2 regions of the Agathobaculum sp. NTUH-O15-33 genome follow, and region 1 is predicted to be linked to the other one. Evidence: a T-box and tRNA genes for the amino acid it is inferred to sense, from the RefSeq annotation. Region 1 holds a T-box; the other holds one or more tRNA genes.
What was found. The T-box of region 1 lies ahead of pheS (phenylalanine--tRNA ligase subunit alpha). A T-box ahead of a tRNA ligase gene usually reads a tRNA of that ligase, here a tRNA-Phe.
Positions count from the first base shown of each region.

Region 1 (15,418 bases):
GTAAAATCAGTTGGGCGGCAGCTTTCTGTTTGCACCATATTGCAAACTCGTTCCCCCCATCTGCATGGGCTTCGGCTGCAACGCTTGCGGCGTGGTGGGTTGCAGAATCATCGATTCTCCGCGCGAACGCATGATCGCCATGCTGACCAACGCCTTCGCGCCGTGCAACGGACGCTTTCCTTTGCTGATTTTCCTGTGTTCCGTTTTCTTTGCGGGCAACGCGCTCACCGGCTCGCTGCTGCTTACCGGGGTTTTGGTGTTCAGCGTGGTGCTGACGCTCGCCGCGTCCCGCCTGCTCTCCGCCACGGTTTTAAAGGGCCTTCCCTCTTCCTTCGCGCTTGAGCTGCCGCCCTACCGCGCGCCGCAGCTCGGCAAGGTGATCGTCCGCTCTATTTTCGACCGCACGCTGTTCGTGCTTGCGCGCGCCGTCGCGGTCGCCGCGCCGGCCGGCCTCATCATCTTTCTGCTAGCAAATATCACCGTGGGCGATACCTCGATCCTAAACCATATCGCCGCGGCGCTCGACCCCTTTGGGCAGCTGCTCGGCATGGACGGTGTGATCCTGCTTGCTTTTATCCTCGGCTTTCCCGCAAACGAGCTGGTCATGCCGCTGATCGTGATGGGCTACCTTGCCACCGGCACGATAGCCGACGTGGCCGATCTGGGCGCGTTTCGCGATCTGCTGCTCGCCAACGGCTGGACGATCACGACCGCGCTGTGCACGCTCGTTTTCGCCGTCGCGCACTGGCCGTGTTCCACCACCTGCCTTACCATTTACCGAGAAAGCCGCAGCGTCAAATGGACGCTTGCCTCTATCGCGCTGCCCACCCTGTTCGGTTTTGTGCTATGCTTCGCCATCAACCTTGCCTGTCACGCCCTCGGCGTCGGGTAAGGAAAAAGGCCGGTTTCCGTTTGGAAACCGGCCTTCCAGACTGTAGCCAAAGGTCTCTCGCCGCAGCGCGCAAAGAAAGGAAAATGGAGCGAAGCGACGTAAAATCCGTTTTTTCGGGGGCGTGTACCTCGAAAAAACACCTCGACCCGCGCCACCGGGCGCGTAACCCGGGGTATCGAGACCGGTTTCTCCGGAACCGGTCGAGTATCTAGGGGGCACGGGGTGCCCCCTAGACAGCGTGTCGACTTTGTCGACACGCTGAAGGCCGGTTTCCGTTTGGAAACCGGCCTTCAGGCTATCAAAATAGCCGCTGCGCGGCAACGCCATATCACCTATGAAGCGCCGTTTTGTTCCGCGGCGCCTCGGGTAAAGCCTAAGTACCGCGTACCCTGAAACTTCAGCATGCCCTCATCCTGTTCAACCAACATGCCGTATTCCCGCCCGCTGACGCTAAACTCCATCCGGTCCCCGCTTGTGACCTCGAAGGTGACGTAATAATCGGTCGAGCTGGTCGTGTGATCCATCCCCATATTGTCCGCGTCGTGATGGTGGCGAATGTTCACATCCGTCCGCCGGGAAACCACCTTTGCTCGTACCTCTAAGATGGGCGATTGGTTGTTCTCATGCCATTGCTTGGCCCCGCGCACCGCCGCGACCACGAAAATGCCAATCACCACGACGAATGTCAGGATCACTATGGTCGGCACAATCGAAAACATGCCCCGTTCCATCGAGCTCATGCCGAAGCCGTTTAAGTCAAAATCATTCCCTACATACATTGCTTTACCCCCCTTTTGTCTGCTGACTAATCCATTCTTTGCAGTCTATCGCGTCCCGATTAGCAGGATCGGCCAGAAGGATAAAATTCGCCTTGCCCGCAAGGCTTCGCAAATACGCTTCCACGGAAAGCGCGCTTTCCGTGCGCCTCAAATGCTCCTCCACGCCAAACCGGCGGCAGTAATACAGCTCTTGCCGCAGTGCGCGGCGATATGCGGCGGGCGTGCGCATTTTCTCATTCACGGTAAGGCCGGTCACGGCCTGCCGCTGCCCCGCGTTCATGCGTTTGGTTTTGGCTTCATTTAATAAAAAGCCGCGTTTCCGCAGCGCGGCGGCGGCAAATTCCCGCACCCCCTCAAGCGATCCATCGCCGGAAAAGGTCATGTCATCGCAGTAGCGCGTATAACGGATCGCCCGCTTTGCGCAGTACGCGCCCATTTCCTCGTCAAACTCGCGCAGGATCAGATTTGCGATCCATGGCGAAGTCGGCGCCCCCTGCGGCAGCGCGTCCCGGTAGTAGCAAAGCATGGCAAGCAGCACGCGCAGCGGTTCGGCATAGGTATCCGCCGGAAAGGCCGCGTCCTTCACCTGCCGGTACAGCACACTGTCGAAAAATCGACAAATATCGAGCTTTAGCACCGTCCGCCTGCCCACATGCGGGCGGGCGTTTTTGATGATACCGCCGCCAAACCGGTACGCCGTCGCATAGGGCGATATCGGCATGCGGCACAGCAGCGTCCCCGCGATACGGCGCTGCACGCATTTCAGCGTTTCATCCGGCAGGGCCAGCAGCCGTACGCCGCCATCCCGTTTGGGTATTTGTGCCATGCGGTAGTGCGCGTCCAATCGGTTGCTCACCGCGTACAGCGTTTGCAGCCGCAGCCCTAAATCACGCGAAAGGGTGGAAGCCTCACAGTAAATGATCCGATCCAAAGCAAGGCCCCCCTTTCCCTTTCCCGGCGGAACAAAACAAAGTGCATGGCGAAACGCGGCGCGGTATGGGATTGCACACAGCGTGTGCCGATATACCGTGGCGCGGCTTCGGCTGAGCGAAGCGAATACGGTTGTATTTGCGAACCGGCGGCGACTCGCCGCCGGCGCCGGTAAAGCCGGACGATCGCTTTTGTTCCTCAAAGCCATTGTAACCGATGGCGCGCCGTCCTGCAACTCTTTTAGTCACGAAATTCCAGCAGCTTGTATGCCGGTATGTCGAGCGCTTCCGCGATATCGAAAAGCATGTCCATGGAAATACCGACAGAGGCCGTTTCGATCTTGCCGATACTGTTTCGCGAAACGTTGATCTTCTCCGCTAAATTGTCCTGTGTAAAGCCGTTGTCCTTCCGATAATATGCAATATTTAAGCCCAGTTTCCGATATTTGTCTGAATGACGAAAATCCATTATACCACCTCAAGAATATTTTATCTTTGAAGCAATCATTTAAAAATTTCTTCAAAGGGATTATTTACTCCTTGTCAATGTGCAAATTAACATTTATAATCATTATATGCAGTTTTGCAATAAACAAATCAAAAATATCAAATCGCAAATGAGGTGTAAAAAATGTATCTGCCCCATTACAACGGCTTCTATCATTTCTGGAACGCCAACAAACCGCGCCGACTTCGCCAGTCCTACTTTCAGCTGCTCCAACTGGAAGATGCGGTATGCGCCGATATGCCGGAGGATAAAATGGATGCTTTCATTGTTTACGCCCTTGCGGCGGAGCGTTTATCCAATGAAAGCGCGCACCATTTTTACCGCTGTGGCAGGCAGCGCGGCCGCAGGCGCGCCCGCGTACGTACCCGATTTGCCGCTCGCTCCAAGCGTGGTTAACGCCGCGGCGGTCCGCCCTTGCGCCGCCCGCTCTCCGGTGCTATACTGAGGGAAACCGCCGGAAATGATTTCCGCGCCGCAAGGAGGGCCCGCCATGAAAAAGCACCGCCTGTTTGCCTTTTTGTCAATCGTCTGTTTGCTGTTGGCCGCGCTGCCGGTCTTCGCGCGGGCCGATATGGGCCCCAAGCCGCAGATCACCGTTCGCGTGGTCAATCCGCCGTCGGAGCCCTATTATCTTGACCTGCTCATCCCTGTGGAGGAAGCGGGTGATTGTGATAACCTTACATGGAATGGTTTGAATGAACTTGACGGATCGCTTGTTGACGCGCTGCACTCGCTTGAAAAAGGCACGTTTTCCCTCGCATTGCTCAGTGGCACCGTTGGTCCGCTAACCGGTTCTCTCATTCCAGAGAACAATATCAGTATATTCGGCTATCACAGCGTACCCAAGTCTTTTTCAATCGCCGTAGCGTGTGCGGACGGTACAATTAAGCAAACACCGCTGGTTAAACGCACTGCTTTTCAGCAGGTATTTACATATGACTACTCAGCGAACACCGTGACAGCCCAAAGCGCTGTACGGGCCTACGTTCGGCAATTCGCCTATACCTGTAGTATGACGCTCTTTTTTGAGGGGGGCGTGTTGCTACTGTTCTTCGGTCTTTCAGCGGGCAGGCGCACATGGCTTATCTTTCTGCTAACCAATGTAGGCACACAAATTTTTCTTACCCTTACATGGGGTCCAATGGTCATTTCCGGTGATTTCTCTCAGGTGGATGCCTTTCTGGCGCCTTGGCCGCTTCTTTTGCTTGAAGCGGCGATTTGGATTTTTGAAGCGCTTATCTACAAAAAATTCTTCCGTGTCGGCTCGGTACGGAGACGCGTCACCTACGCCATTATGGCCAACGCGGTCAGCCTTTTTGTCACAATCTTCAGCGTGTCTGATCTGATGCGTTTTGCGAATCGCTAGATGTGAGGGAGCCCAAATGAAACACTTAAAGCGCGTTCTTCTTCTTTTCGCCGTTCTGGTCATTGCAGTGCTGGCCGTTATCATCTGGCACACCGTCGGGGTCTATCGGGCCGTGCACGCCGAGATCCGCACCGTCCATATGGATCAGCTTGAACAGCAGCTTGGCGGTGAAAAATTGACGCGGCAAGAACTACGCAATGGCAAAGTAGTGGTGGACGGCGTTACCCTGCACCGCGCCGTCTATTACCCGCAGGCGGAAACGCTGGTCTGCTTTCTCGAAAACGAAGATCCCCACCGGGATATCTACCTTGAGGGCTTGCCGGATAAAAATGGCGGCGCCTTTCCCGAACGGCACGGCATCTCCTTTGTATATTTTGAAGCGGTCTCTCCCGCAGACCTCGACCGCGCCCTCATCGTCGACATGACCAACTGGGACTTTGATACATCGAACCCGGTTTCCCTCCCGCTTTTCGGCTGACGGGCGGAAATTTTGTATTTTCCCCCTTGCAAAGCGCCGTAAAGTGTGCTTTAATAGAAATGTTATATAGGAAAACTGCGATGAACAGGGAAAGTAGCGTCTTTCCCCTCTTTTCAGAGAAGGCGGCCTTTGGCTGTGAACCGCCGAAAGAGATTTGACGCGAAGTTCCCCTGCGAGCACCGGCGCTGAACCATTTTCAGTAGGCGCAGGCGATTTGACGCCCCGTTATCGGCGTTCAATGAGGGCCCGGCCATGCCGGGAATCAGGGTGGTACCACGGAATGCGTATGCTGCGCCTTTCGTCCCTATTTTTACGGGACGAAAGGCGTTTTTTTCATCCCGGAACAAACTTTCACGAAGGAGAAATCACCATGAAGGAAAAGCTGCAAGGTATTTTGCAGAGCGCCAAGGACGAGCTTGCAAAGGCGGCAGATCCCCGCGCGCTGGACGCCGCCCGCGTTAAGTTTCTGGGCAAAAAAGGCGAACTAACCGCCCTGCTCAAGGGCATGAAGGACGTTGCCGCGGAGGAGCGCCCGGTCGTCGGCCAGCTCATCAACGACGTGCGCGCCGAGATCGAGACCATCATCGAAAAGCAGAAGGACATGATTGAACAGGCCGCGCTGTCCCACAAGCTAAAAAACGAAACGATCGACGTGACCCTGCCCGGCGAGCCGGTCATCATCGGTAAAAAGCACCCGCTGAACATCGTGCTGGATGAATTTAAGGAGATCTTCCTCGGTCTTGGCTTCTCGATCGCAGAAGGGCCGGAGGTCGAGCTGGATCATTATAACTTTGAAGCGCTCAACATCCCGAAGGACCACCCCGCGCGCGACACGCAGGATACCTTCTACATTTCGGACAACGTCGTGCTGCGCACGCAGACCTCGCCCATGCAGGTGCGCACCATGGAAAAGAAAAAGCCGCCGATCCGCATCATCGCGCCCGGCCGCGTTTACCGCTCGGACGCGGTGGACGCCACCCATTCCCCCCTGTTCCACCAGATCGAGGGCCTTGTGGTCGATAAGGGCATCCGCATGTCCGACCTCAAGGGCATTTTAGAGCTGTTCGCCAAAAAGCTTTACGGCGACGATACCGTCGTCCGTTTCCGCCCGCACCACTTCCCCTTCACCGAGCCTTCCGCAGAGATGGATATCCAGTGCTACCGCTGCCACGGCGAGGGCTGCCCCCTCTGCAAGGGCGAGGGCTGGATCGAGATCCTCGGCTGCGGCATGGTGCACCCCAAGGTGCTGGAAATGAGCGGCATCGATCCCGAGGAATACTCCGGCTACGCCTTCGGCATCGGTTTAGAGCGCATGGTCATGGGCCGCTTCAAGATCGACGATATCCGTCTGTTCTATGAGAACGACGTACGGTTCCTGCACCAGTTCTGAGCCGAACGGCTGCCCGGTAGTGCAGCCCTGCAACGAATGAGTAATTAGTAATGAGTAGTTAGTAATTGTGGACACCGCCAAAGGCGGTCATAAGATGACGCGCTCCGTGCGGTGCCGCTACTAACTGTTCTGAAATCATCGCGCTGCGCGCGATTCCTTCCATTACTAATTCCTAATTCCTAATTACAAATTAAAAAGGGGTTCTTCAAATGAAACTGCCGCTTTCTTGGCTTTCTGATTATACTGATATTTCCGGCGTCACCCCCAAGGAGTTCGACGCCAAAATGACCATGTCCGGTTCCAAGGTCGAAGAGGTCGTCTACCTTGGCGAGGAGATTGAAAACGTTGTCACCGGCAAGGTGCTCTCCGTTACCGATCACCCGGATTCCGACCATCTTAAAATTTGTCAGCTTGACGTTGGACAGGGCGAACCCGTCCAGATCGTCACCGGCGCGCCCAACGTAACGGAAGCCTCCGTGGGCGAGATCTGCCCGGTCGCGCTGCACAAATCGGCGCTGCCCGGCGGCGTCAAGATCACGAAGGGCAAGCTGCGCGGCGTGCCCTCGAACGGCATGATGTGCTCGTTCCAAGAGCTGGGGCTGACTCACGGCTGCGTGCCCTACGCCTGCGAAAACGGCATTCTGTTCCTGCCCGATGGCACCCCCGTGGGCGAGGATATCCGTAAAGTGGTCGGTCTGGACGACTATGTGGCCGATTTCGAGATCACCTCCAACCGGCCGGACTGCCTGTCCGTGATCGGTCTGGCGCGCGAGGCCGCCGCTACGTTCGACCGTCCGTTCAGCGTCAAAACGCCAGAGGTGAAGGGCGTGGGCGACGATATCGGCCACTATATGTCCGTCGAAGTGCGCGATCCTGACCTGTGCCCGCGCTACACCGCGCGTCTTGTCAAAAACATCAAGATCGAGCCCAGCCCCGCGTGGATTCGCGAGCGCCTGCACGCCGCCGGCGTGCGCCCGATCAACAACATCGTCGATATTACGAACTACGTTATGCTGGAATACGGCCAGCCCATGCACGCGTTCGACTACGCCTGCCTGTCGGACGGCAAGATCGTCGTGCGCCGCGCGCAGAACGGCGAATCCATCCAAACGCTGGACGGCGTCGATCACGATCTGACCGATAAAATGCTCGCCATCTGCGATCATGATAAGCCGGTCGCCGTCGCGGGCGTTATGGGCGGCGCCAACTCCGAGATCGAGGACGATACAAAGACCGTCGTCTTTGAATCCGCCTGCTTCCACGGCGCGACCGTGCGCGTCACCGCCAAGGCGCTCGGCATGCGCACCGAGGCCTCCGGCCGCTTTGAAAAGGGGCTTGACCCCCGCATGACGCTGTCCGCCGTCGACCGCGCTTGCGAGCTGGTGGAAGAGCTCCACGCCGGCGAGGTCGTAAACGGCGTGATTGATGTGGACAGCTCCGATCCCGCGCCGAAGCGCCTGCCGTTCGAGCCGGACAAGATGAACGCGCTGCTCGGTCTTGCGATCCCTGCGGACGAGCAAAAGCGCCTGCTGGAAAAGCTGGACTTCACGGTCGAGGGCGGCGAGGTTGTCGTCCCCTCCTTCCGCACCGATATTCTCCGCATGTGCGATCTGGCCGAAGAGGTCGCGCGCATGTACGGCTACGACCAGATCCCCACCACGCTCTACGCGGGCGAAATGGTGCAGGGCGAATACACCCCCAAGCAGCAGGCCGAGCGCGAGGTCTCGCTCATCTGCCGCGAAGCCGGGTTTGACGAATCGATGAGCCATTCGTTCATCTCCCCCAAGTTCTATGACATGATCGGCTGGCCGGAAAACGATCCGCGCCGCGTGTCCACTACGATCCTGAACCCGCTCGGCGAGGATTTCAGCATCATGCGCACGACCATCCTGCCCTCCATGCTGGATTCGCTGGCCCATAACCACGCGCACCGCAACCCGTCGGCGTCCCTGTTTGAACTGGGCACCATCTACACGCCCACCGTAAGGGACGGCAAGGCCGATCAGACCATCCTCCCGCGCGAGGAAAAGATCCTCGCCCTCGGCTCGTACGGCAGCCGTTCGTTCTTCCAGTTCAAGGGTGTGATCGAAGCGGTTGCGCACGAACTGAACATCAAGGGCCTGTCCTTTGAGACCGAATCCGGAAACCCGTCGTACCATCCGGGCCGCTGCGCGCGCGTCATGGCGGGCGATCAGCTCCTCGGCGTATTCGGCACCGTGCACCCCACCGTGTGCAAAACCTACGGTCTGTCCGGCGAGGTGCTTGCCGCCGAGCTGCACATGGACGTGCTCTTCGCCGCCATGGACCCGACGCGTCTTTATCACGCGCTGCCCAAGTTCCCGGCTTCCACCCGCGACATTGCCGTCATCGTGGACGACGCGGTACCCGCGGCTTCCCTGCAAAAGGCGATCGAGCAAGCCGCCGGCTCTATTCTGGAGAGCGTCAGCCTGTTCGACGTATACAAGGGCGAAAACATTCCGGAAGGGAAAAAGTCCCTCGCCTACTCGATGAGCCTGCGCGCGCCCGACCGCACCCTGACCGACGAGGAATGCGACAAGGCCATGCGCGACGCCATCGCCGCGCTGGAAAAAGATTTTGGCGCGAAGCTTCGCGGATAAGACTTTACTTTTTCCTCGTTTTGTATTATCCTATAGGTAGACGAAACGAAGGAACGACCCGGAAAGGAGACAGACATGCTTGACGGTACGAGAAAATTCAGCCTTGTAGATGAGAACAATAAAGAAATGAAGCGCACGCTCACCGCGGTATACGATGCGCTCAAGGAGAAGGGCTATAACCCGATCAACCAAATCGTCGGTTACCTCCTCTCCGAGGATCCCACCTACATCACCAACCACAACAACGCCCGCAGCCTGATCTGCAAGATCGACCGCGACGAGTTGATGCAGGAACTGGTGCAGTACTATCTCGATAACTGATGAAACAATAAATAACCGTTTCCTTCAATCGGGAAACGGTTATTTTTTTGCAAAGGTGTAAAATGAACGATTTTCTCCCCATTTCCAAAGAGGATATGACCGCGCGCGGCTGGTATTACTGCGATTTTCTGCTCGTTACCGGCGACGCTTATATCGATCACCCCTCCTTCGGCACCGCGATCATCTCGCGTGTTCTCGAAGCGGAGGGGTATAAGGTCGCGATCCTGTCCCAGCCCGATTTCCGCAGCGAAAAGGACTTTCTCGCGATCGGCCGCCCGCGCTACGCGGTGCTGGTCAACGGCGGCAATATCGATTCCATGGTCGCCCACTACACAGCCGCCAAAAAACGCCGTTCAGACGATGCCTATACGCCCGGCGGCAAAGCGGGCGCCAGACCCGACCGCGCGGCCACCGTATACGCCATGCTGGCCCGCCGCGCCTTCCCCGAAACGCCGGTCTACCTCGGCGGGATCGAAGCCAGCCTGCGCCGTTTCGCCCATTACGACTATTGGGCGGACCGCGTGATGCCCTCGGTCCTTGTTTCCTCCGGCGCGGACGGGCTGATGTACGGCATGAGCGAGCGCTCGGTACGCGAACTGGCCAACAACCTAAAGCACGGCAAGAAGGGCGCGGAAGCGCTTTTCGGCGTGCGCGGCACGGCCTACCTGACCCATACGGCGGAAAACCTGCCGTTTCCCGCCGTCCAATGTCCCTCGTTGGAGGACGTTTGCGAAAGCAAGGCGGATTATGCCCGCTCGGTCAAAATGCAGTATGACGAACAGGATTTTGTCACCGGTAAAGCGCTGCTGCAGCGCCATGGCAAGCACCTTTTGGTGCAGAACCCGCCCGCCAAGCCGCTTACCACCGCCGAAATGGACGAGGTATACGCCCTGCCCTATCAGCGGGCCTATCACCCCTCCTATGACGCGGCGGGCGGCGTGCCCGCCATCCAAGAGGTGCAGTTTTCCATCATCCATAATCGCGGCTGCTTTGGCGCGTGTAACTTCTGCGCGCTCGCGTTTCATCAAGGCCGGTTCATCTCGGCCCGCAGCCACGAAAGCGTGATCGCGGAAGCCGAACAGATCGCCGCCAGCCCCGGCTTTAAGGGTTATATCCACGATGTCGGCGGACCGACCGCCAACTTCCGTTTCCCCGCCTGCCATAAGCAGCAGGCGCATGGGCTTTGCAAGGACAAGCGCTGCCTGTTCCCCTCTGCCTGTAAAAGCCTGCAGGCCGATCATTCGGATTACCTGAATTTGCTGCGCGAACTGCGGCAGGTTGAAGGCGTCAAAAAGGTATTTGTGCGTTCCGGCCTGCGGTATGATTACATGATGGCCGACCATAACGACGCCTTTTTCCGCGAGCTGGTGGAGCACCACATTTCGGGCCAGCTCAAGGTCGCGCCCGAGCACATGAGTGATAACGTTCTGTATTATATGGGCAAACCATCATTTTCCGTATATGAATCCTTTCGAGAACGGTATGCCCGCATCAACCAAAAGCTGGGCCGCAAGCAGTACCTTGTGCCCTATCTGATGAGTTCGCACCCGGGCGCTACCCTGCGGGACGCGGTAGAGCTCGCCTGCTATTTGAACCGCGTCGGCTATATGCCGGAACAGGTGCAGGATTTTTATCCCACACCGGGCACGCTGTCCACCGCGATGTATTACGCGGAGCTTGACCCGCGCACAATGAAGCCGGTCTATGTCGCCAAAACGGCGGAAGAGAAAGCGATGCAGCGCGCGCTTTTGCAGTGGCGCAAGCCGGAAAAGCGTCCCATCGTGCTCGCCGCCCTGAAAAAGGCGGGCCGCGAGGATCTGATCGGTTTTGGCAAGGAATGCCTGATCCGCCCCGCGCCGGGCACAAGACCGCCCGCCCCCAAAAAGACTGCAACGCCCGCTTATGCCGGGAAGAAGCCCGCTCCCGCCCGCCGTAAAGGCTGGGCCAAGTCCAAGGGCAAGAAATAATCGGCTTGATCAAAGGCAACCGGCCCCGTCTTTCGCTCAGTGCGAAAGACGGGGCCGGTTTTTCTCTGCCTGACAGAGTGCTGAAATAGAAGGATCGACAGGGATTAACTTGCCGCGTTCGGTTTGCCGCCGCCCATGCTCAGAAACGGCGGCAAGCCGAACGCCGAACGCAGCCACGGCCGCGTATACGAACATTACATAAGATTTTGAGAGAGAATCTGAAGAGCGATAGAAAAATGAGAAGCAAGTATCCGGTGGATTTCCTATCTTTTAAAAGGTCTTAAAAATATCATCCATCCGCGTGAGCGTTTCGTCGATGTCCTTCTCGGTGTGTGCAATGGTGATGCCATAGTGCGCCGGGGATACCGGGCCCGCCGTATCGTGGAACCACAGGCCGCGCGGCAGGCATTCGGTAACGAACTTTTTATACATGGACCGATCCAGCTCGGCCGCGACCTTGCGGAAATCAAAGTCGTCCTCGGTGTTTTCCACGCCGAAGTAAATGGCAAAGCGCGCGCCCACGCCGCGGCAGTGGCCCTTCTTGCCATGCTTGGCAAACAGATCGTCGATACCGCGGTACAGCTTGTTGCCGATCTTCTCGATCTGATCGTAAAAGCCGGGCTCCATCGCCATCTTGATGCACTCGATCGCCGCGATAACCGGCATGTAGGAGCCTGTGTAGGTGCCGCTCACCGTTGTCTTGCCGATGGGGTTGAGGCAGTTCATAATATCCGCACGGCCGCCGAACGCCGCGATCGGCAGGCCGCCGCCAATGGCCTTGGCCATGGTGGTCATATCCGGCGTAACGCCGTAATATTTTTGCGCGGAACCCGGACGCATGCGCAGACCGCAGACAACCTCGTCAAAAATAAGAATGATCTTCTCGCGGGTGCAAAGCTCGCGCACCTGCTCTAAGTACTGCTTGCGCGCCTCATAGCAGCCGCAGTTGAAGCTGATGGGCTCTAAAATAACGCAGGCGATTTCGCCCTTGTACTTCTGTACCGCGTGCTCCAGCGCGTCGATATTGTTGAACACCACGTTCACGACGCTGTCCTTCGCGTTCTGCGGGAAGCCTTCGGAATCCGCCGCGGTCTCGACCTCGCCGTACTCGTCCGCCTTGCCCACGCCGTTGTGGTTGAACCAAATGTTCTCATGCATGCCGTGGAAATGGCCTTCAAATTTCAGCACCTTGTCGCGGCCGGTAAAGCTGCGCGAAACACGGATTGCCGCCTGCGTCGCCTCTGAGCCCGTGTTGGCCAACCGGACGCGCTCGCAACTCGGGAACACCTCGCGCAGAAGCTTGCCCAATTCCACATGGTACGCGGTATCAAAGTTCATGAAAAAGCCCTTGTCCATCGCGCGGCCGATGGCCTCGCGGATGCGCGGGTGGTTGTGTCCATAAAGGCCCGCGCCGGCGCAGGTGTGGTAATCGATGTACTCCTTGCCGTCCGCGTCCCAAACATGGCTGCCATCCGCGTGATCGATGTATAGCGGCTGCTTCCAGCACTGCGTTATAGCGCTGTCCCGCCGAGGCGCCCGCCACAAAGATCTGCTCGGCCTCGCGGTAAATTTCCTGTATGCGGCTCATACAGTCCACTCCTTTTTATCGTTTGTATTTGAGCATGTGTATCAGCGGTTCCTTAATTATTTCAACCGTTGATATATGTCATGTTTTATTTATAACACCCAATCTCCATTCTGTCAACACTTATTTTAATGGTTAATTTAATTTACCGGGTTTTCTGCTGTTTTCCATCCTATTCAAAACATTGCATTTGTCATTCGACAAGGCTCTCACTTTTTCATTATATTTTTTAATTATTAAAAAAAGTGTTGACACCATATATTTTATATGTTAAATTAAAGCTAATAAAAAGCGGCGGTCAAACGTCGCTCCACCATACAACATCGTCAAAATAGGAGGAACAAAATCATGCGCATGATGGAAATCATCGATGAATCGACCGGCAAGGTAGTGGGCAGCGTCCCGCACTACGACGGCAAGGAGATCGCGGAAATGGTAGACGTCGCTTACGCGGCGCAGCCCCGCTGGGAAAAGGTGCCGCTGTTCGAGCGCGGCCAGATCCTTTACAAGTTCTGCGACCTGATCGACCAGAACCGCGAGGAGATCGCAAACTACATGTCCTGCGAAATGGGCAAGCCCATCCTTCAGTCCCGCGCGGAGACCACCTACGCCGCCGAGATCGGCCGCGCCAACATCGAAGTGGGCAAGCACATGTACGGCGAGGTGCTGTGCGACAGCTCCGAGGGCTACGAGGATCACGTGGTCATGGTCCGTCACGAGGCGCTGGGCGTCGTCGCGGCGGTCATCCCCTTCAACTACCCGGTCGAGCTGACCCTGCAAAAGGTCGTTCCGGCGCTTCTGATGGGCAACACCATGATCGTCAAGGCATCCACCACGGCCCCCTGCTGCGTCAAGAAGCTGATCGATCTGGCGATCGAAGCCGGCGTGCCGCAGGACGTGCTGCAATTCGTCACCGGCAGCCGCGAGGACTGCACCGAAAACCTGCTGACCAACAAAAAGGTCGCCTGCATCGCCATGACCGGCAGCACCGAGGCCGGCGCCGAGATGATGCACGACGCCGCGCCCACCATCAAGAAGGTCATTCTGGAACTGGGCGGCAACGATCCCCTCATCATCACCGAGGAAGCCGCGAACGATCCCGAACTGATCGCCAAGGCGATCGAGTGCCTGTGCTGGGGCCGCATCAACGAAAACAACGGGCAGGTCTGCGCCTCCCCCAAGCGCACTATCGTACATAAGAAGGCGCACGATGTGTTCGTCAAGTGCCTAGTGAACTTTGTTTCCACCCTCAAGCGCGGCCACGCGACCGATCCCGAGGCGCAGCTGACCCGTCTGGTCTCCACCAAGGCGGCCGAGCGCGTCGAGAAGCAAATTCAGCACACCATCGATCAGGGCGCGAAGCTCCTTTACGGCGGCAAGCGCAACGGCCCCGAAATGGACGTGACCATTCTGGACAACGTGACCAAGGACATGGATATCGCGTGCGATATGGAGGTATTCGGCCCCGTCGTTCCGATCATCACCTTTGAGACCGACGAAGAAGCCGTCGCGATCGCCAACCAGAGCCAGTACGGCCTGTCCGCCTGCGTGATCACCAAGGACCTGAAGAAGTCCTTCTACTACACCGAGCACGTGGAATCCTCGGCGGTATGGGTCAACGGTTCCAGCGCGCTGCGCCATAACGACCAGCCGTTCGGCGGCTGCAAGGGCACCGGCATCGGCAACGAGGGCGCGGGCTACTCCTGCGCTGAGTTCACACGCCTAAAGACCTACGGCTTCTGCGACGTTTCCCCCAAGGAGCGCCTGTACGAGCATGCCGACGGCATGGGCGATTTCCTTTCCAACTTCCGCGCGCAGGTCGCGCAGCAGATGAAGGATATGTAAGCACCTGTATGAAAAAGGGCACGCCGCGTTTTTGCGGCGTGCCCTTTTTGCGGCTTCCCCTCCCGCGCTTCACCCAACACAAAAAAGCCGTCGCTTATGCGACAGCTTCTTTGTTGTTCGATGCAGTTATATCATGATTTTGTGCGGCCGCTTCATGCGTTTTTCCAATAACGCCGCAGCGGCACAGCGTTTTCAGCGTTCCTTTCCGCTATCGCAGCACCTCCCTTCCCCGTCAACGCCTCATGGCGCAGATTTGTTTTTGTACTTATTCTAATAGTTTATATTATATATCAATAAATAGCAAGGCTTATTTTTTATAAAATTTACAAACACATTTTGTCACCGCGAAACTGTTCATTTCGCTTTACAAAAAGGTGCTTTTAGGATAAAATATAAATAAAAAATACTTAAAATAAATTACAAAATATATTGCCGTGCCGAGACGCGCGGTTCGGGAGGTTAACCCATGACTATCAACACCGCTATCGACATCCGTGAGCGTAATTTAGAGCGCATCCGCAGCGCGATCCAGCGCCACGAGACCTGCACCAAAACAGAGATCGCGCGCGAGACCGAACTGAGCATGGCGACCACCAGCACCGCCTTGAACGAAATGCTGATCAGCGGCGAGATCGCCAAGATCGACCAGACCGGCGTCAGCATCGGCCGCCCAGCCGATATATTTGCCTATAACCCCGATCACCTGCATACCCTCGCCATCTGCACCACCATGAAAAACG
Region 1 is NZ_CP136187.1:3,161,263-3,176,680, forward strand. Features, by position in the region: partial or broken gene RWV98_RS15315 (nucleoside recognition domain-containing protein) at 59-892, shown strand; gene RWV98_RS15320 (DUF2500 domain-containing protein) at 1,225-1,671, opposite strand; gene RWV98_RS15325 (reverse transcriptase family protein) at 1,676-2,602, opposite strand; gene RWV98_RS15330 (helix-turn-helix domain-containing protein) at 2,842-3,069, opposite strand; gene RWV98_RS15335 (hypothetical protein) at 3,232-3,504, shown strand; gene RWV98_RS15340 (hypothetical protein) at 3,599-4,474, shown strand; gene RWV98_RS15345 (hypothetical protein) at 4,491-4,952, shown strand; T-box leader at 5,024-5,261, shown strand; gene pheS (phenylalanine--tRNA ligase subunit alpha) at 5,323-6,342, shown strand; gene pheT (phenylalanine--tRNA ligase subunit beta) at 6,552-8,960, shown strand; gene RWV98_RS15360 (IreB family regulatory phosphoprotein) at 9,036-9,281, shown strand; gene RWV98_RS15365 (YgiQ family radical SAM protein) at 9,344-11,248, shown strand; gene RWV98_RS15370 (aspartate aminotransferase family protein) at 11,519-12,793, opposite strand; gene RWV98_RS15375 (aldehyde dehydrogenase family protein) at 13,182-14,678, shown strand; gene RWV98_RS15380 (ROK family protein) at 15,145-15,418, shown strand, end outside.

Region 2 (15,418 bases), 510 kb from region 1:
AGATACGGTAGCATGCTTGTATCGGCTGTAACATATACATTATTTTATATTTTCATTGTTATCTTTCCGGTCACATATGCGCTTTTGGAGTACCTTTGTGTTGAAGACATAGAAAAGGAAGAGCTGCGCAGCGAAGGAAATGAATGATAAATGGATCGCCTTATTGCCTTACTGACTTCTCCGTCAAAGATGAAAGTGCTATATCTGTCGCTATGATAGACCTTTCATTCTCTTCATGCAAAAAGCTCCGCCTTGAAAAAAGGAGGAGCTTTTTGCATGAGCTGTACCGACGTTATGGCAGGTCTTCGTCGTCTGTTTCGTCCGGCGAATGGGGGGGCGGGTTTTTCAGATGCTCCTTGGGGATCGCGCCGGAGAGGGTGAGCGCCAGCTTGGCGCAGGCCGGGCCGATCAGTTCGTATAGCACGGACGAGGCTAGAATGATCGTCAGCAGCATGTTGCCGATGGCGGGTGGCAACAGCCGCTGGCCGAGAAACGCAAGGCCGATCGCAACGCCCGCCTGCGGGATCAGGGCAAGACCGAGGTATTTGCGGATCTCCGGCGGGGCGTGCGTTGCTCGCGCACCTAGATAAGCGCCGCCGTATTTGCCCAGAATACGGATGAAGAAATAGGAAACGCCGATGATGCCCACCGTGCCAAGCAGGCGAATGTCCAGATTCATACCGGACACGATGAAGAAAATACTCATCACAGGCGGCGTGAAGCCGTTCAGTTGGTGGAACAGCGCCTTGTCGCGCGTTAGGTTGATGTAGGATGCACCAAACACCATGCAGGAGAGCAGGGGAGAGATATCGACCAGCGCGCACAGGCCGGAAAGACCGAGCAGCATGGCCACCACCAAAATGAGCCGGTTATCGCGCGAGCGGGTCGTCGGGCGAAGCAGCCGCGCGAGCAGCCAGCCGCAAACAAAACCGAGGCAGATGGCGAGCAGGTTGTAAACAATGGGTAAAACAATATCGAGTACCGCCGTTACGCCGGTATCGTGGCTGTTGACAAGCGCGGAAGCAACGCTAAAGGCCAGCAGGCAAACAACATCGTCCAGCGCGGCCACTTGCAGCAACGTATCGACAAATTCGCCCTTCGCGTGGTATTGGTTGATGGTCATCATCGTGCTGGCGGGCGCGGTGGCGGTCGCGATCGCGCCGAGCAGCAGGGAAAAAGCGCTGGGCAGGCCGAAAATGAAGTACATTGCCAACGAAATGAGCACGCCTGCCAGCAACGATTCCATCACAGTAATGACGATAACGCCCCAGCCGGTCTTTTTCAGCGTTTTCTTACGGAAAAACTTGCCCACGCCAAAGGCGATAAAGGCCAAAGCAATATCGCTGACAAAGCCCATACGGTCGACGATTTGATGGGGCACGAGGCCGAGCGCATGCGGGCCGATGATCATACCGGCCAGAATAAAGCCGCTTACATTGGGCAGATGCAGCCGCTTGGTCAGGCGTGTGAGAAGAAAGCCTGAAAAAAGGATCAGGCTGAGTGCGATCAGGACAGAAGTATTTTCTGTCAAAGGTTCATAAAGTGCAGATAACATGCCGCTCACCTCCTATTGAATATTAAAATATTACTATCATGATATACTGTTCTGTGGTTAAAAGCAAATAAATCGTGAAAAAAACAACAAACACGCAGGAAAAACCGGCCGATTATCCAAAAATAACGGCCGGTTTTTGATAAATATGCTATTTATCGCGGTGCGCTTTTTTCCATGCTTTAATCTGTTCCAAACGCTGTTTGTACTTGGCTTCGGAGCCCTGATCGGTGGGGCGGTAGTAGGTGCGGCCCTCCAGCGAATCGGGCAGGCATTGCATGTTGGTCAGCTTTTCCTCGGTATCGTGCGCGTATTGGTAGCCCGCGCCGTAGTGCAGTTCCTTCATCAGCCTCGTGGGCGCGTTGCGGATGACAAGGGGGACCGGCTCGGCAAGCTGTTGCAGCGCATCTTTCTTCGCGCTTTCGTAAGCCATATAGAGGGCGTTCGACTTAGGCGCGAGCGATAAATACGTGACCGCGTGCGCTAAATGCACGGTGCATTCCGGCATGCCGATGAAGTGGCACGCCTGATAGGCGGCAACGGCGACCTCCAACCCGCGCGAATCGGCCATGCCGACATCCTCGCTTGCAAAGCGGACGACGCGGCGGGCGACGTACAGCGGGTCTTCTCCGGCTTCCAGCATGCGGGCAAGCCAGTAAACGGCGGCGTCCGGATCGGAGTTGCGCATGGACTTGTGCAGCGCGGAGATGATGTTATAGTGCTCCTCACCGTTTTTATCATATAAAAGCGATTTTTTGGAAATGCACTGTTCCAGCGTTTCTGGGCGCACGGTGACCACGCCGCCCTCCGTATCGCCGTTTAAAACGACCATTTCAAGGGTGGAGAGCGCGGTGCGCGCGTCGCCGTTCGCGAAGGCGGCGATCATGCCGAGCATGTCGTCCTCCAAGTGGATCTGCTGGCCGCCAAAGCCGCGCTTGCTCGTCAACGCGCGGCGAAGCAGACCGGTCAGCTCGTCCGCGGAGAGCGATTGCAGCACAAACACCTTGCAGCGGGATAATAGCGCGCCGTTTACCTCGAACGAAGGGTTTTCAGTCGTCGCGCCGATCAGGATGATGCTGCCCTTTTCCACAAAGGGGAGGAAGGCGTCCTGCTGGGCTTTATTGAAACGGTGTATCTCGTCGACAAATACAATGGTACGCTCGCCAAAACGGCGGTTGTCCTCCGCACTCTTCATGACCTCGCGTATCTCCTTGATGCCGCTGGTAACAGCGGAAAAATCGATAAAAGAGGACTTGGTGCGGTTTGCGATAATGCGGGCGAGCGTCGTTTTACCAACGCCGGGCGGGCCCCAGAAGATCATGGAGGATACCTGATCGTTTTCGATCAGCCGCCGCAGAACCTTGCCTTCGCCAAGCAAATGCGTTTGGCCAAAAAAATCGTCCAGCGTTTGCGGGCGCAGCCGGTCGGCCAAGGGCCTTGTCGCATCGCCGCCGAACAGGGTCTGCTGTTCCATCCTTTCACCACCATTTCTGTTTTATCTGTATTATAACACCGAACAAATGTTCTGGCAAGATGGATAAAGAAAAATCCCCTTTCTCGTTGCCGTCAGGCTGAGAAAGGGGAACTGCTGCTATTGCAGCGGCACGGTCACGCCGTCAAAGTTCATGGATACGACCTCTGCTGGATCAAGCGGTTCGTTGAACGTCCATTGGTCGTAGGCATGGCCTTGGTTGGTTTCTGTATCAAGCGCCCACATGCTGCTTACACAGTTGCTCGTCAGGATTAGCTTGGTGCCGTCGCGCAGCATGGCGTAGGTGGGGCGGTGGCCGAGCACGGTGCGTTCACTGTCCGAAATAACAAATACCGAGATCGCAGAGAGGTTCACCTTTTTGACGAGCGCGCCGCCTACCTGAACATTGGTTTCATAGGTCAGCGTTGGCGTGCGCTCGATTGTAACATCGACGTTCCATTCGCCCTCTAACGCAGGTTTCACATAAAGGCTACCATATAAATCGTCAAAGACAAGGTCCTCTAAATCACTGGGAGTAACATGAAAAGCCATATCTTCATACCAGATTCCGTCCTGACAGAAAGAAATGAAATCGGCATCCTCGTTGTATAGCATATCCTCACGGCCCGATCGGCTGCGCGCGTTCGTGAGCACATAGCTATCATTCCGGTTGGCGGCGCCCATAAAGGCCACTTGCACATGCAGGCGGTTGTCGCTGCCAAAGCCGACGGAAGAAAAACGAAGTTGCTCTGTCTTTTCAAGCTTCAATTCCGTTTGATTGGGCTGTAGCACGGTCTTGCCGTCTTCTGTCAGCATCGTGGTGAGCGTCTTTTCCGTAACCGCTTCGATGGGGACACGGACGGAAGAATCCTTGAGATCCTCAATGGGCTTAAATGCTTTAAATTTTATTGTTGCAGGGAAATCATTCTCGCTTGAGCCGCCTGAACCGCGCAGTTCAACCAGCGCGGTACGCGTTTCCTTGTCATACGCGATAAGGGTGGTACCGATCATGGTGCTGTCGGGTTCCCACGGCAGACCTTCGATCATGGCGCCGATTTGCATGTTGGGGCCTAGTCGGTCGCCGGTTTTGTCCTGCACCTCACAGTAGATCCGCGTCATGCCGCTGTCCGACAGCGCGGAGACCACACGGATCTCGATCCCGTCCTGCTCAACGGCGACGCCGGTGATCGGCTGGCTTTGCGCGATGAAGCTGCCAAGTGCATTGGCGAGCGCTTCTCGTATCATGGGGCTGACGGCGGCAAAGGCCGAGACCGTCAGCACGGCGGCCAGAACCGCCGCCAGCAGAATCTTACCGGCAGTCCAGTGGATGGGGCGTCGTTTGGCTTCCAGACCGCGTAAGATCGCATCGCGTTTGGCGGAGGTTAGCGTTATATTAGCCATGGTCATGTCAAGATCACTCCTCATGTTCCGGTGGTTATTCTTCATCGTAGTACCACCCTTTCAGTGTGTGCCGCAGTTGCTCCCGCGCGCGGGAGAGACGCGCGGTAACAGTGGAAATGGGCAGGTGAAGCATATCGGCGATCTCCCTCGCCTTCAGCTCTTGATAGTAGTACAGGATGACGACTTCGCGGAGGGGACGGGAAAGACTCATGACGGCATGCGGCAGGGTATCGTCTACTTGTGGATCGTCCGCCGGGGCGAATAACGTATCCAGCTCCTCGGCCGGGGCGCGCCTGCGCTTCCAAGGCGAGCGCAGATAATCCCTGCATACGTTGACCGCGATATGGGTGATCCAGGTCGCGGCGCCACTGTCGCCGCGGAAGGTATCACGCGCGCGCCAAGCGCGCAGCATGGTATCTTGCAACGCGTCCTCCGCGAGATGGATATCCCGCAGATAGAGCGTGCACAGGCGCAGCAGCCGATCGCCGTACGTATCAAGCAGCTGGGGGATCATTTCGGGATCCGGCCGCAGCGATCGGTCCTCTGCCATTAGTCCTTCACATCCCTTCCTAATGAATTGACGGTGCAGCGCCCGTTTTTGCCGCATAAAAAAGAATTTTTTTCAAAAAAACGCCCCCACGAATTTCGTGGGGGCGTAAAGGGACTTGCTAGAAAACCTTACGGCTTGGCAATGATCTTCTTGAGCTGGGCGAAGCGCGGCAGGCCGTTTACCTTGGGGCCTACGTTTTCGCCGTTTACCAGCGGCAGTGCGTATTCGATAAACTTCTCGGTCACGCCGTTGCCTTCCTCGTTGATCCACTCGCGCGGAACCTTCTTTTCGGTGTTTGCAACTTCGGAGAGGGGCAGAAGCTCGATCTCGCACTTGTAGCCGTTCGCGTCACGGGTGCACTTGAAGCCGGGCATAAAGTCGGTCTTGCCTGCAACGGCGTTCTCGACAGCAGCCTTACCGGCCATATAGGACTCGTCCACGTCGGTCTTGGAAGCGCAGTGCGCGGCGCAGCGCTGCAGCAGGGAAAGCTCGATGCCGCGAACCTTGCAGCCGAGTTCGTTCTTAACAGTGTCAGCCAGCATGGCGGCCAGACCGCCCAGCTGCGCGTGGCCGAAGCCGTCGGTAGCGGAGGTTTTCGCTTCGGAAACGAAGGTGCCGTCGGCATAGTGAATGCCTTCGGAAACGGCGACAAGGCAGTTGCCCTTCTCGTCGTAAATGCGCTTTACGTCCGCGAGGAACTTCTTCATGTCGAAGTCGGTCTCGGGGAGGTAGATCAGGTCGGGACCTGCGCCCTGCGCGGTCGCAAGACCGGCGGCGGCGGTCAGCCAGCCGGCGTGACGGCCCATGATCTCAACAACGCAAACCATGCCGATGTCGTATACGCGCGCGTCCTGATAGATCTCCATGCAGGAAGTAGCGATATACTTGGCGGCGGAGGAGAAGCCGGGGCAGTGGTCGGTGCCGAACAGGTCGTTGTCGATCGTCTTCGGGATACCCATGACGCGGCACTCGTAGCCGGACTTCATCATATACTTGGAAACCTTGTTGCAGGTATCCATCGAATCGTTGCCGCCGTTGTAGAAGAAATAGCGAATATCATACTTCTTGAAGATTTCGAGGATGCGCTTGTAATCGGTATCGTCGATATCGGGATCGGCCAGCTTATAGCGGCAGGAGCCGAGGGCCGAGGACGGGGTATAACGCAGCAGCGCGAGTTCGTCGCGATCTTCCTTGTCGATGTCGTACAGTTCGTCATTCAACAGGCCCTTGATGCCGTGGGCCATACCGAACACGCGGGTGATGGACGGATTGTCCAGCGCAGTCTCCAGTGCGCCGAGAACGGAAGAGTTGATCACCGAGGTCGGGCCGCCGGACTGGCCGATGACGCATGCGCCTTTCAGTTCACTCATGATTTTGAAAACCTCCTAACAAATTAAAACACATTGGTTTGTTACCTTGCCACTGCATTTTCTTTCACTTTAAAGGTTACCATAAAAACGGAATAAAATCAATGGAATTTTGGGTTTTTTGGGCAGGGGGCGGCGAATAGCCGAGAAAAGCAAAAAATGGGGGGCATTTGGATTATGGACTTGATTTTAGGCCGACATACTGGTAGAATAGTGGTGGAATTCTTTATTAATTTCATTTATAGAAAGGAAGTTTATCCATGTCATTAGTTACTTCTGCAGAGATGTTCAAGAAAGCTTATCACGGCGGCTACGCTGTCGGCGCTTTCAATGTGAACAACATGGAGATCGTGCAGGGCATTACCGAAGCTTGTCAGGAGCAGAAGGCTCCCGTTATCCTTCAGGTATCCAAGGGCGCCCGTGCATATGCAAACCACACCTACCTCGTTAAGATGGTAGAGGCCGCTGTCAAGGAGTGCCCGGATATTCCGATCGCGCTGCATCTGGACCACGGCTCTGATTTTGAAATTTGCAAGTCCTGCATCGACGGCGGCTTTACCTCCGTTATGTTCGACGGTTCCGCCATGCCGTACGATGAGAACGTTAAGGTTGCCAAGCAGGTTGTTGAATACGCGCACGCGCACGGCGTTGTCGTAGAGGCCGAGCTCGGCCAGCTCGCCGGCGTTGAGGACGACGTTGTCGCTGAGGATCACCAGTACACTGATCCGGCGCAGGTTGAGGATTTCGTTACCAAGACCGGCGTTGACTCTCTGGCAATCGCGATCGGCACCTCGCACGGCGCTTACAAGTTTAAGCCCGGCCAGAACCCGCAGCTCCGCTTCGACATTCTGGCGGAAGTTTCCCGCCGTCTGCCGGAGTTCCCGATCGTGCTGCACGGTTCCTCCTCTGTTCCGCAGGACATGGTTGCTAAGGTCAACCAGTACGGCGGCGCTATGCCGGACGCTATCGGTATCCCGGAGGAAATGCTCCGCGAGGCTGCCAAGGGCGCGGTCTGCAAGATCAACATCGACTCCGACATCCGTCTGGCCATGACCGCCGCGATCCGCGAGCACATGGCGCTGCATCCGGCGGATTTCGATCCCCGCCAGTACCTGAAGCCTGCCCGTCAGGCCGTCAAGGACATGGTTGCGCACAAGCTCGTCAACGTGCTTGGCTGCAACGGCAAGGCCTAAAAGTAGATATGAAAGAAAGCGCGCCGGATTTTCCGGCGCGCTTTTTGCATTAGTGCTTTAGCGGTGGCGTATTTGCAGAGCAAATACGGTAAGAACCGCCCGCAATGCGGGTGGGATTCAAGTTTAAACAAAAAAGGACTTCCAAACTGATAAAATGGTGAGTGTTCAAGCCACCAAAGAAACAGAAAGGAAGACCTTTATGGCAAACAGTTTAGCACATACAAAATGGGTATGCAAGTATCACATCGTATTCACACCGAAATATCGAAGGAAAATAATCTATAAGCAGCTGCGAAAAGATATACAGCAAATTATAAAGGATTTGTGCAAGTGGAAGGGTGTGGAAATCATCGAAGGGCATATGATGCCTGACCATATTCATTTACTCGTAAGCGTGCCGCCGAAATACAGTATCTCGCAGTTTATGGGATATTTAAAAGGGAAAAGTGCGATGATGATATTCGAGCGGCATGGGAATTTAAAATATAAATTCGGCAGTCGTAATTTCTGGGCGACTGGATATTATGTGAGCACGGTAGGAATCAATACGGCCACGATTCAAAAATATATCAGGGAGCAAGATAAGCAGGATCAAATCGAAGATAGCTTAAGTAAGAAAGAATATGTTGACCCTTTCAAGGGTAGTAAGTAGTCTTACCATCAGGGCTTGAACGAAGTGAAAGCCAGCGTCTTTTAGGCGCTGGCTTTTTTTATGCCCTTATAGGGCTTGTTCATGCCACCCCGCTTTGGGGTGGTCATGACTCGCGTTTGAATGCGCGGCGGCAGTCGCGGGCGGTGGGATGACTCCACCAATGTCATTTAGTTAAGAATATCTGACTTCTATACGGCATAGCGCCGCCCTTTGGCCTTCCCACTACGAGGGGAAGGTGGCGCGCGCTGCAGGCGCGTGACGAAAGGGGGGCTTAACGAATGGCGCATTGAAAGGTTACTGCTTATTAACAAATTGCAGAAAGCAGATTGGTGAAAATACTATATATGGATAGGGAAAAACCACCCTTGGGAGTTTGAACTTGTTACACTTTACATTATGAAAGCGGTGTGATATAATGTTTGTATCATAAGAAGAATTTTGAATAGGGAGGGAGTATCTTGAACAAAAAACTGAAGGATGAGGATATGGACATCCTCTTTCAGGGCATTTTGAAGCTGCAATCCGTGGAAGAGTGCTATGATTTTTTTGAGGACCTGTGCACAATCGCCGAGCTGCGCGCGATGGTACAGCGCTTTCAGGTGGCCCGCATGCTGGACGAAGGCCGTATTTATTCCGATATCGTGCAGGAGACCGGCGCTTCCACAGCGACGATCAGCCGCGTGAATAAGTGCCTTGTTTACGGCTCGGACGGCTACCGTACGCTGCTAGACCGGCTGAAGGAAGATGAATAGCTATCAGGCGCTTTCCGCATACTACGACCGGTTTACGGAGGACGTGGGCTATGCGGAATGGGCGGACTTTTTTCAGGCGCTGTTCCGGCGCGAGGCGCTTTCGCCAAAGCTGATCCTTGATCTGGCGTGCGGCACCGGGCGGCTGACCAGATTGATGACCGAGCGCGGCTATGAAATGATCGGCGCGGACGCTTCTCCGGAAATGCTGATGCAAGCCATGGAAAGCACGATGGAGCTATCGCCACGGCCGCTGTTTTTGAACCAGCGCATGGAGGAGCTTGACCTATACGGCACGGTGGACGCGTGTCTGTGCTGCTTGGATTCGGTCAATTATGTGACCGAGCCCGCGGCCTTGCGCGAAGCGTTTCGCCGCGTACACCTGTTTTTAGAACCAAAGACCGGGCTTTTCGTGTTCGATGTGAACACTCCGGAGAAATTCGCCCGGATCGATGGGCAGAGCTATGTCCGCGAGGAAGAGGACGTGTTCTGCGTGTGGCAGGCTGCCGTGGAGGACGAGCTGTGCGCCTATCAGTTTGATATTTTCTCGCGCGAGAACGGCCTGTGGCGCCGCGCGCAGGAAACGCACGAGGAACGCGTTTATCCGCTGGAAACACTGCGGCAAATGCTGGCCGAAGCGGGCTTTGCCGATATCCATACATACGGCGATTTTGCCTTCTCGCCCGTTCGGGGCGGGGAGGACCGCGTATTTTTTACCGCAAGAAAGAGAGATTAACGAACTATGAGCGATACTTTATTGCGCGCTTTGACCCGCAACGCGGGCATTCAGATCGTTGCCGCCCGCACGACCGGGCTGGTGGAGCGCGCGCGCGAAATACATGGGACCCTGCCGCTGGGCTCTGCGGCGCTTGGCCGCACGCTGACCGCTTCCGCTATGCTGGGCAGCCAGCTCAAGGTGGAGGACGGCTCGGTGACCGTGCAGATCAGAGGTAACGGCCCGCTGGGCGCGATCGTCTGCGTGGGCGATTCGGACGGGTTTGTGCGCGGCTATCTGCAAAATCCGGCCTGCGACCTACCCCTGCGGGAGGATGGCAAGCTGGACGTGGGCGGCGGCGTGGGCCGCGGCTATCTGATGGTGATTAAGGATATTGGGCTAAAGGACCCTGTGACCGGCACGGTCGCGCTGACAAACGGTGAGATCGCCGCCGACCTGACGCGCTACTTTGCGGAGAGTGAGCAGATTCCCTCCGCCTGTGCGCTGGGCGTTTTGGTGGACACCGATCAGTCGATCAAGGCGGCGGGCGGTTATTTGGTGCAGCTGATGCCCGGTGTGCGGAACGAGGACATCGACCGGCTGGAAAAAAACCTTGCGCAGATCCGCCCGGTCAGCGCGCTGCTTGCAGAAGGGCAGACGCTCGAGCAGATCATAGAGCAAGTGTTGGACGGCTTTGACGTGGAGTTTTTACAGACAAGTGAAATCGGCTATCGTTGTGGGTGCAGCAGGCATAAAGTAGAACGCGCGCTTATCAGCATGGGCCGTGACGAACTGAAAAAAATGGCGGACGAACAGGAAAAAAGTGAGGTTACTTGCCAATTTTGCGATAAAATCTATGCCTTTACGCGGGAAGAATTGCAAGATTTGCTGACGCAGGCAGAAAGCTGAAAAAAGAAGAAAAAAACTGTTGACAGAATGATGGTTTTTAGATATAATAATTACTGCCGCTGGTAATAAAGCGGCAGCAAATTGGCCCGGTAGCTCAGTTGGTTAGAGCGCTAGCCTGTCACGCTAGAGGCCGTGGGTTCAAGTCCCATCCGGGTCGCCACTTCCAGTTTCATCAGGTCGCTTACGAAAGTAGGCGACCCGGATGGGACTTGAAAGAGCGGCGGCGTAGCCGTAAAAAATATGCCGGTGGCATGTTGTTTAGCTCGTGGGTGTCAACGCAAAGGTGATAACCCCGCGGCTAGGCGCCACCAGCCCCTAAAATAGCAACCACAGGGTCGCCCAAAATGCACCCGCCCTTTCCAGCGTCCCGCCGTTAGGCGATTTATCGAAAAACCAGCGAAGCGAAGTTTTCTCGCATCCCGCCGTTAGGCGATTTATGACACGCCTCTGTAGCTCAGTCGGTAGAGCAGGGGACTGAAAATCCCCGTGTCGGTGGTTCGATTCCGCCCGGAGGCACCATTTTTCATATCGCACCCTATGGTGCGATATGAAAAATCCATGCTTTTGCCCCAGCAAAAGCGATTTCGCCCGGAGACACCGGTTTTCCCGCGGAAAACGATCATACCCGGCATGACAGCACAAACGGCAATAAAATATATGCGGCTGTAGCTCATCTGGTAGAGCGCCACCTTGCCAAGGTGGAGGTAGCGAGTTCGAGCCTCGTCAGCCGCTCCAATTTTTTTCTTCACTTTTTAGGAATGCCGTTTCATTTTCCGCATATCTTAAATATGGTATGGTACCATAGCCAAGCGGTAAGGCGTGGGACTGCAACTCCCTGATCCCCAGTTCGATTCTGGGTGGTACCTCCAGAAAAAAAGACCATCGGCTTTTCGCCGATGGTCTTTTGCGTTTTTATCACATAATAAGCGTACAGGAATGAAGGAAGGAATCGGGTGATCAGAATGTTATCAAAGAAAAGCAAGGCCATTGGTTTTATCCTGCTGTCCGCTTTTGGGTTTGCCGCGATGAACGCGCTGGTCCGTCTGGCGGGCGACCTGCCGTTTACGCAAAAGGCTTTTTTCCGCAACTGCGTTGCGATGATATTCGCGGGCTTCGTGCTGAAACGCAACGGCGTGGGGTTCCGCTGGGGAAAAGGCAATCTTCCGCTGCTGACCTTGCGCGCCGTGTGCGGTACGCTCGGCATTTTCTGCAATTTCTACGCGGTGGACCATCTGCTGTTGGCGGATGCCAATATTCTAAATAAAATGTCGCCCTTTTTCGCCATCCTGTTTTCGCTGGCGCTGCTGCGGGAGCGCGCGAATTTGGTGCAGTACGGCGCGGTGCTCGCGGCTTTTGGGGCGCGCGCTGCTGATCATCAAGCCCGGTTTTTCCTCGGCGGTATTCCCGGCGCTGGTCGGTCTGGCGGGCGGCATGGCGGCGGGCGCGGCCTATACGGCGGTACGCGCGCTGTCGGGGCGGGGCGAAAAGAGCGCGCGGATCGTGTTTTTCTTTTCTGCCTTTTCCACGCTGGCAACGCTGCCGTTTTTGATATTTGACTATCACCCGATGACGCTTTGGCAAACGGCCTGCCTGCTCGGCGCGGGCCTTGCCGCGACATTGGGACAGTTCGGCGTAACGCTGGCCTACGCGCACGCCCCGGCCAAGGAAATATCGGTGTTTGATTATACGCAGGTGCTGTTTGCGGCGCTGCTGGGCTTTATGCTGTTCGGGCAGATACCGGACCTGCTGAGCGCGATCGGCTATGTGGTGATCTGCGGCGTATCGGTCCTGATGTTTTTCTATAACCGCATGCTGGAAAGCCAGACAGAAGCGCGCGAAAAGGGATAACAACAAAAGACGCTTTGTGACAAGCGTCTTTTTTGCTGCCCGGCGCGGCGGTGTGACAGGCGGCGCGGGGTATGCTATAATCGAAACGGGCGCTTTGCCGCCTTGGTGCAATCTCAAGAAATTCTTAATAAATTCGTGAATAAAACCAACAGAAACCTTTGTTATGATAGTACCTGTAAGGAGGGGGAAGCATGGAGAAATTAAAGATCCTGATCGTGGACGACGATCACGAGATCGTCGATAGCATTGCGATCTTTTTGCAGGCGGACGGCTACGAGATCGAAAAGGCATATAACGGGCTGGAAGCGCTGGACATCATCATGACCAGACCGGTGCATTTGCTGCTGCTTGATATCATGATGCCGGAGCTGGATGGCATCAAAACGCTGCTCAAGGTACGGGAAAGCAAAAATATTCCAATCATTCTGATCTCCGCAAAATCGGAGGACGCGGATAAGATCTTAGGGCTGACCGCCGGAGCGGACGATTACATCACAAAACCCTTTAATCCGTCCGAATTGGTCGCGCGGGTCAAGAGCCAGCTGCGCCGCTATACCCAGCTTGGCGCAATGCAGGTGACGGAAAAACAGATCGCCATTCGAGGCCTTGTGCTGGATACGGAAAGCAAAACGGCCTCGGTGGATGGGGAAGAGGTGCGGCTGACGCCGCTGGAATACAAAATTTTGGAGCTGCTCTGCCGCCACCCCGGGCGCGTGTTCTCAACCGAGGAGATCTACCGGCAGGTGTGGAACGAGGAAGCGGTTTCCGACAACGCGATCGCGGTGCACATCCGCCATATTCGTGAGAAGATCGAGATCAACCCCAAGGAGCCCCGCTACTTAAAGGTCGTCTGGGGCGTCGGCTACAAGATAGAGAGGAACGAGTGAGATGAAAAAAGTAACAAGGTCGCCTATCCTCAAGGCGGTCGCCTTTATTCTTTGTCTGGTGTGCGTCGGTTTAGCCACCATGACCGGAGGCAAAACGCTGGAATGGTTTCTGGAACAACAAAGAAACGGACAGGACGGCGAAGTAGGCGTCTATACCTTTGAAGCGGACTTTAATGAATCCTATATCCTGAACAACCCTTTCAGCAGTGCGTCCGGCATTTTAGACCGGATGCTACGCGGCGGAGGGGAGTCGGATCGGGATATGCGCCAGCTGAAAGATAACTTTGCGGGTGATTATTACGCGAAGCTGGGCGGGACTGTGATTAAAAATGCCGATCTGACGCAGGAAGAGGTGGAAAACTCCGCCTATTATGTGGTAATCCGCCCGGATGAAGTGTACACCAATGTGCGGCTTTGGTATAACGGCGTGCTGGAACGCTGGAACCCGGATTATAATTATGCCTTTGATAATGCGGCGCACAACCAGACCGTGGAGAATGCAAGGGATATTCTGCAACCGGGCGACTGCATCATGCTCCGCATGACCGAGCAGCAAGTTTCCCCCTTGTACCAGCGCTGGCAGGAGGGCAAACAGACCTTTGAAGGCGCCTTGCGGCGCGTGCTGATGCTGTTTGCGGTTGCGATAGTATCCTTCCTTTACCTGCTCTTTGTCACCGGCCGCAAGCCGGAGGACGAGGCGGTGCATTTGGTGCTGATCGACCGCCTGTTCGTTGAACTCAACCTTGCGCTGATCGCGGGTATCGTGGGGCTTAGCATTGCGCTGTCCTTTGTTGCGATCGAAGAACTGAGCTATGGTAACGGCTCGGGCGTCGCGGTCATTTTCCAACTGCTCACGCTGCTGCTCGTGTGTTCGTTCGCCATGGTGATGGAGCTGATCCTATCCCTTGTCCGCAATTTAAAAAACCGCAGCTTCGTTGCCCGCTCGTTCATCCTGCGCGCCTGTAAGTGGTGCTGGAAAGTCGTTAAAAAGCTGTGGTTCTGGTTTATCCGTATGTGTAAAAAAGGCTTGGCACGCGCTGGGCTACGGCAAGGATACGCTGTGGAACGGTCTTTCCAAAAACTATAAAACGCGCAATGTGGCGCTGATCTTCTTCGGCTATACGGCCGTGCTTGCCATACTCGCCATGATCTTCGGCTTCTCGATGGACTATGGCGACGGCGCGCTGGCGTTTGTGCTCGGCGTAGTCTGGTTTGGCGTGGCGGCGGTGTTCCTTGTAAACCGCGTCGCGGGGTTCGATAAAATCGTGGAGGGTCTCAAGCGCCTGCGTGCGGGCGAACTGTCCTATAAGGTGACCGACGCGCCGGCGGGTGTGTTCGCCGCCATGGCGGATGATATCAACTCCGTGGGCGACGGCTTGCAGGCCGCGCTGCAAAACGAGATCAAGGCCGAGCGCATGAAGTCCGAGCTGATCACCAATGTATCGCACGATTTGAAAACGCCGCTGACCAGTATCATCAACTATTCCGACTTGCTTTGTAAGGAGCATCTCAGCCCGGAGGAAGCGAATGATTACGCGAAGATCATTTACCAGAAATCAAACCGGCTGAAAAATTTGACGAGCGATCTGTTTGATATCTCCAAGGTGCAGTCCGGCGCGGAAACCATCGCTTCGGAAAAGCTCGATGTGTGCACGCTCGTGCGGCAGGCGCTGGCCGAGCAGGAGCACGCGATCGCGGACGGCGCGCTTGTCATGAAGGTGACCATGCCCGAGTGCGAGGTACCGGTTCTGGCGGACGGCAAAAAGCTTTCCCGCGTGCTGGAAAACCTGCTGGGCAACTGCGTGAAATATGCGATGCACGGCACGCGCGTGTTCATCACCGTGGCGCAGCGCGAGCGCGACGCGCTGATCGAGATTAAAAACATTGCCAACTACGCCATGGAGTTTGACAGCGAGGAGATCACCGAGCGCTTCGTGCGCGGCGACGCGGCCCGCACGACCGAGGGCTCCGGTCTTGGTCTGGCGATCGCCAAAAGCTATGTGACTGCCTGCGGCGGTTCGCTCAAGGTGGATGTGGACGGCGACCTGTTCAAGGTCACCATCACGTTCCCGCTTTATGGAATCGAACCTGTCGGCAATACCTGACGCGCCTTTGTGAAAAAAT
Region 2 is NZ_CP136187.1:2,648,199-2,663,616, reverse strand. Features, by position in the region: gene RWV98_RS12895 (hypothetical protein) at 1-147, shown strand, start outside; gene RWV98_RS12890 (cation:proton antiporter) at 293-1,555, opposite strand; gene RWV98_RS12885 (replication-associated recombination protein A) at 1,704-3,026, opposite strand; gene RWV98_RS12880 (hypothetical protein) at 3,144-4,430, opposite strand; gene RWV98_RS12875 (RNA polymerase sigma factor) at 4,459-4,974, opposite strand; gene RWV98_RS12870 (6-phosphofructokinase) at 5,103-6,344, opposite strand; gene fba (class II fructose-1,6-bisphosphate aldolase) at 6,602-7,534, shown strand; gene tnpA (IS200/IS605 family transposase) at 7,734-8,186, shown strand; gene RWV98_RS12855 (YerC/YecD family TrpR-related protein) at 8,645-8,938, shown strand; gene RWV98_RS12850 (class I SAM-dependent DNA methyltransferase) at 8,931-9,671, shown strand; gene hslO (Hsp33 family molecular chaperone HslO) at 9,678-10,559, shown strand; tRNA gene RWV98_RS12840 (tRNA-Asp) at 10,643-10,719, shown strand; tRNA gene RWV98_RS12835 (tRNA-Phe) at 11,003-11,078, shown strand; tRNA gene RWV98_RS12830 (tRNA-Gly) at 11,219-11,294, shown strand; tRNA gene RWV98_RS12825 (tRNA-Cys) at 11,355-11,428, shown strand; gene RWV98_RS12820 (EamA family transporter) at 11,522-12,115, shown strand; gene RWV98_RS19460 (EamA family transporter) at 12,027-12,407, shown strand; gene RWV98_RS12815 (response regulator transcription factor) at 12,599-13,294, shown strand; gene RWV98_RS12810 (hypothetical protein) at 13,296-14,381, shown strand; gene RWV98_RS12805 (sensor histidine kinase) at 14,392-15,399, shown strand.
Region 2: it encodes a tRNA-Phe, which carries the amino acid that the T-box ahead of pheS (phenylalanine--tRNA ligase subunit alpha) is inferred to sense. The anticodon was not compared.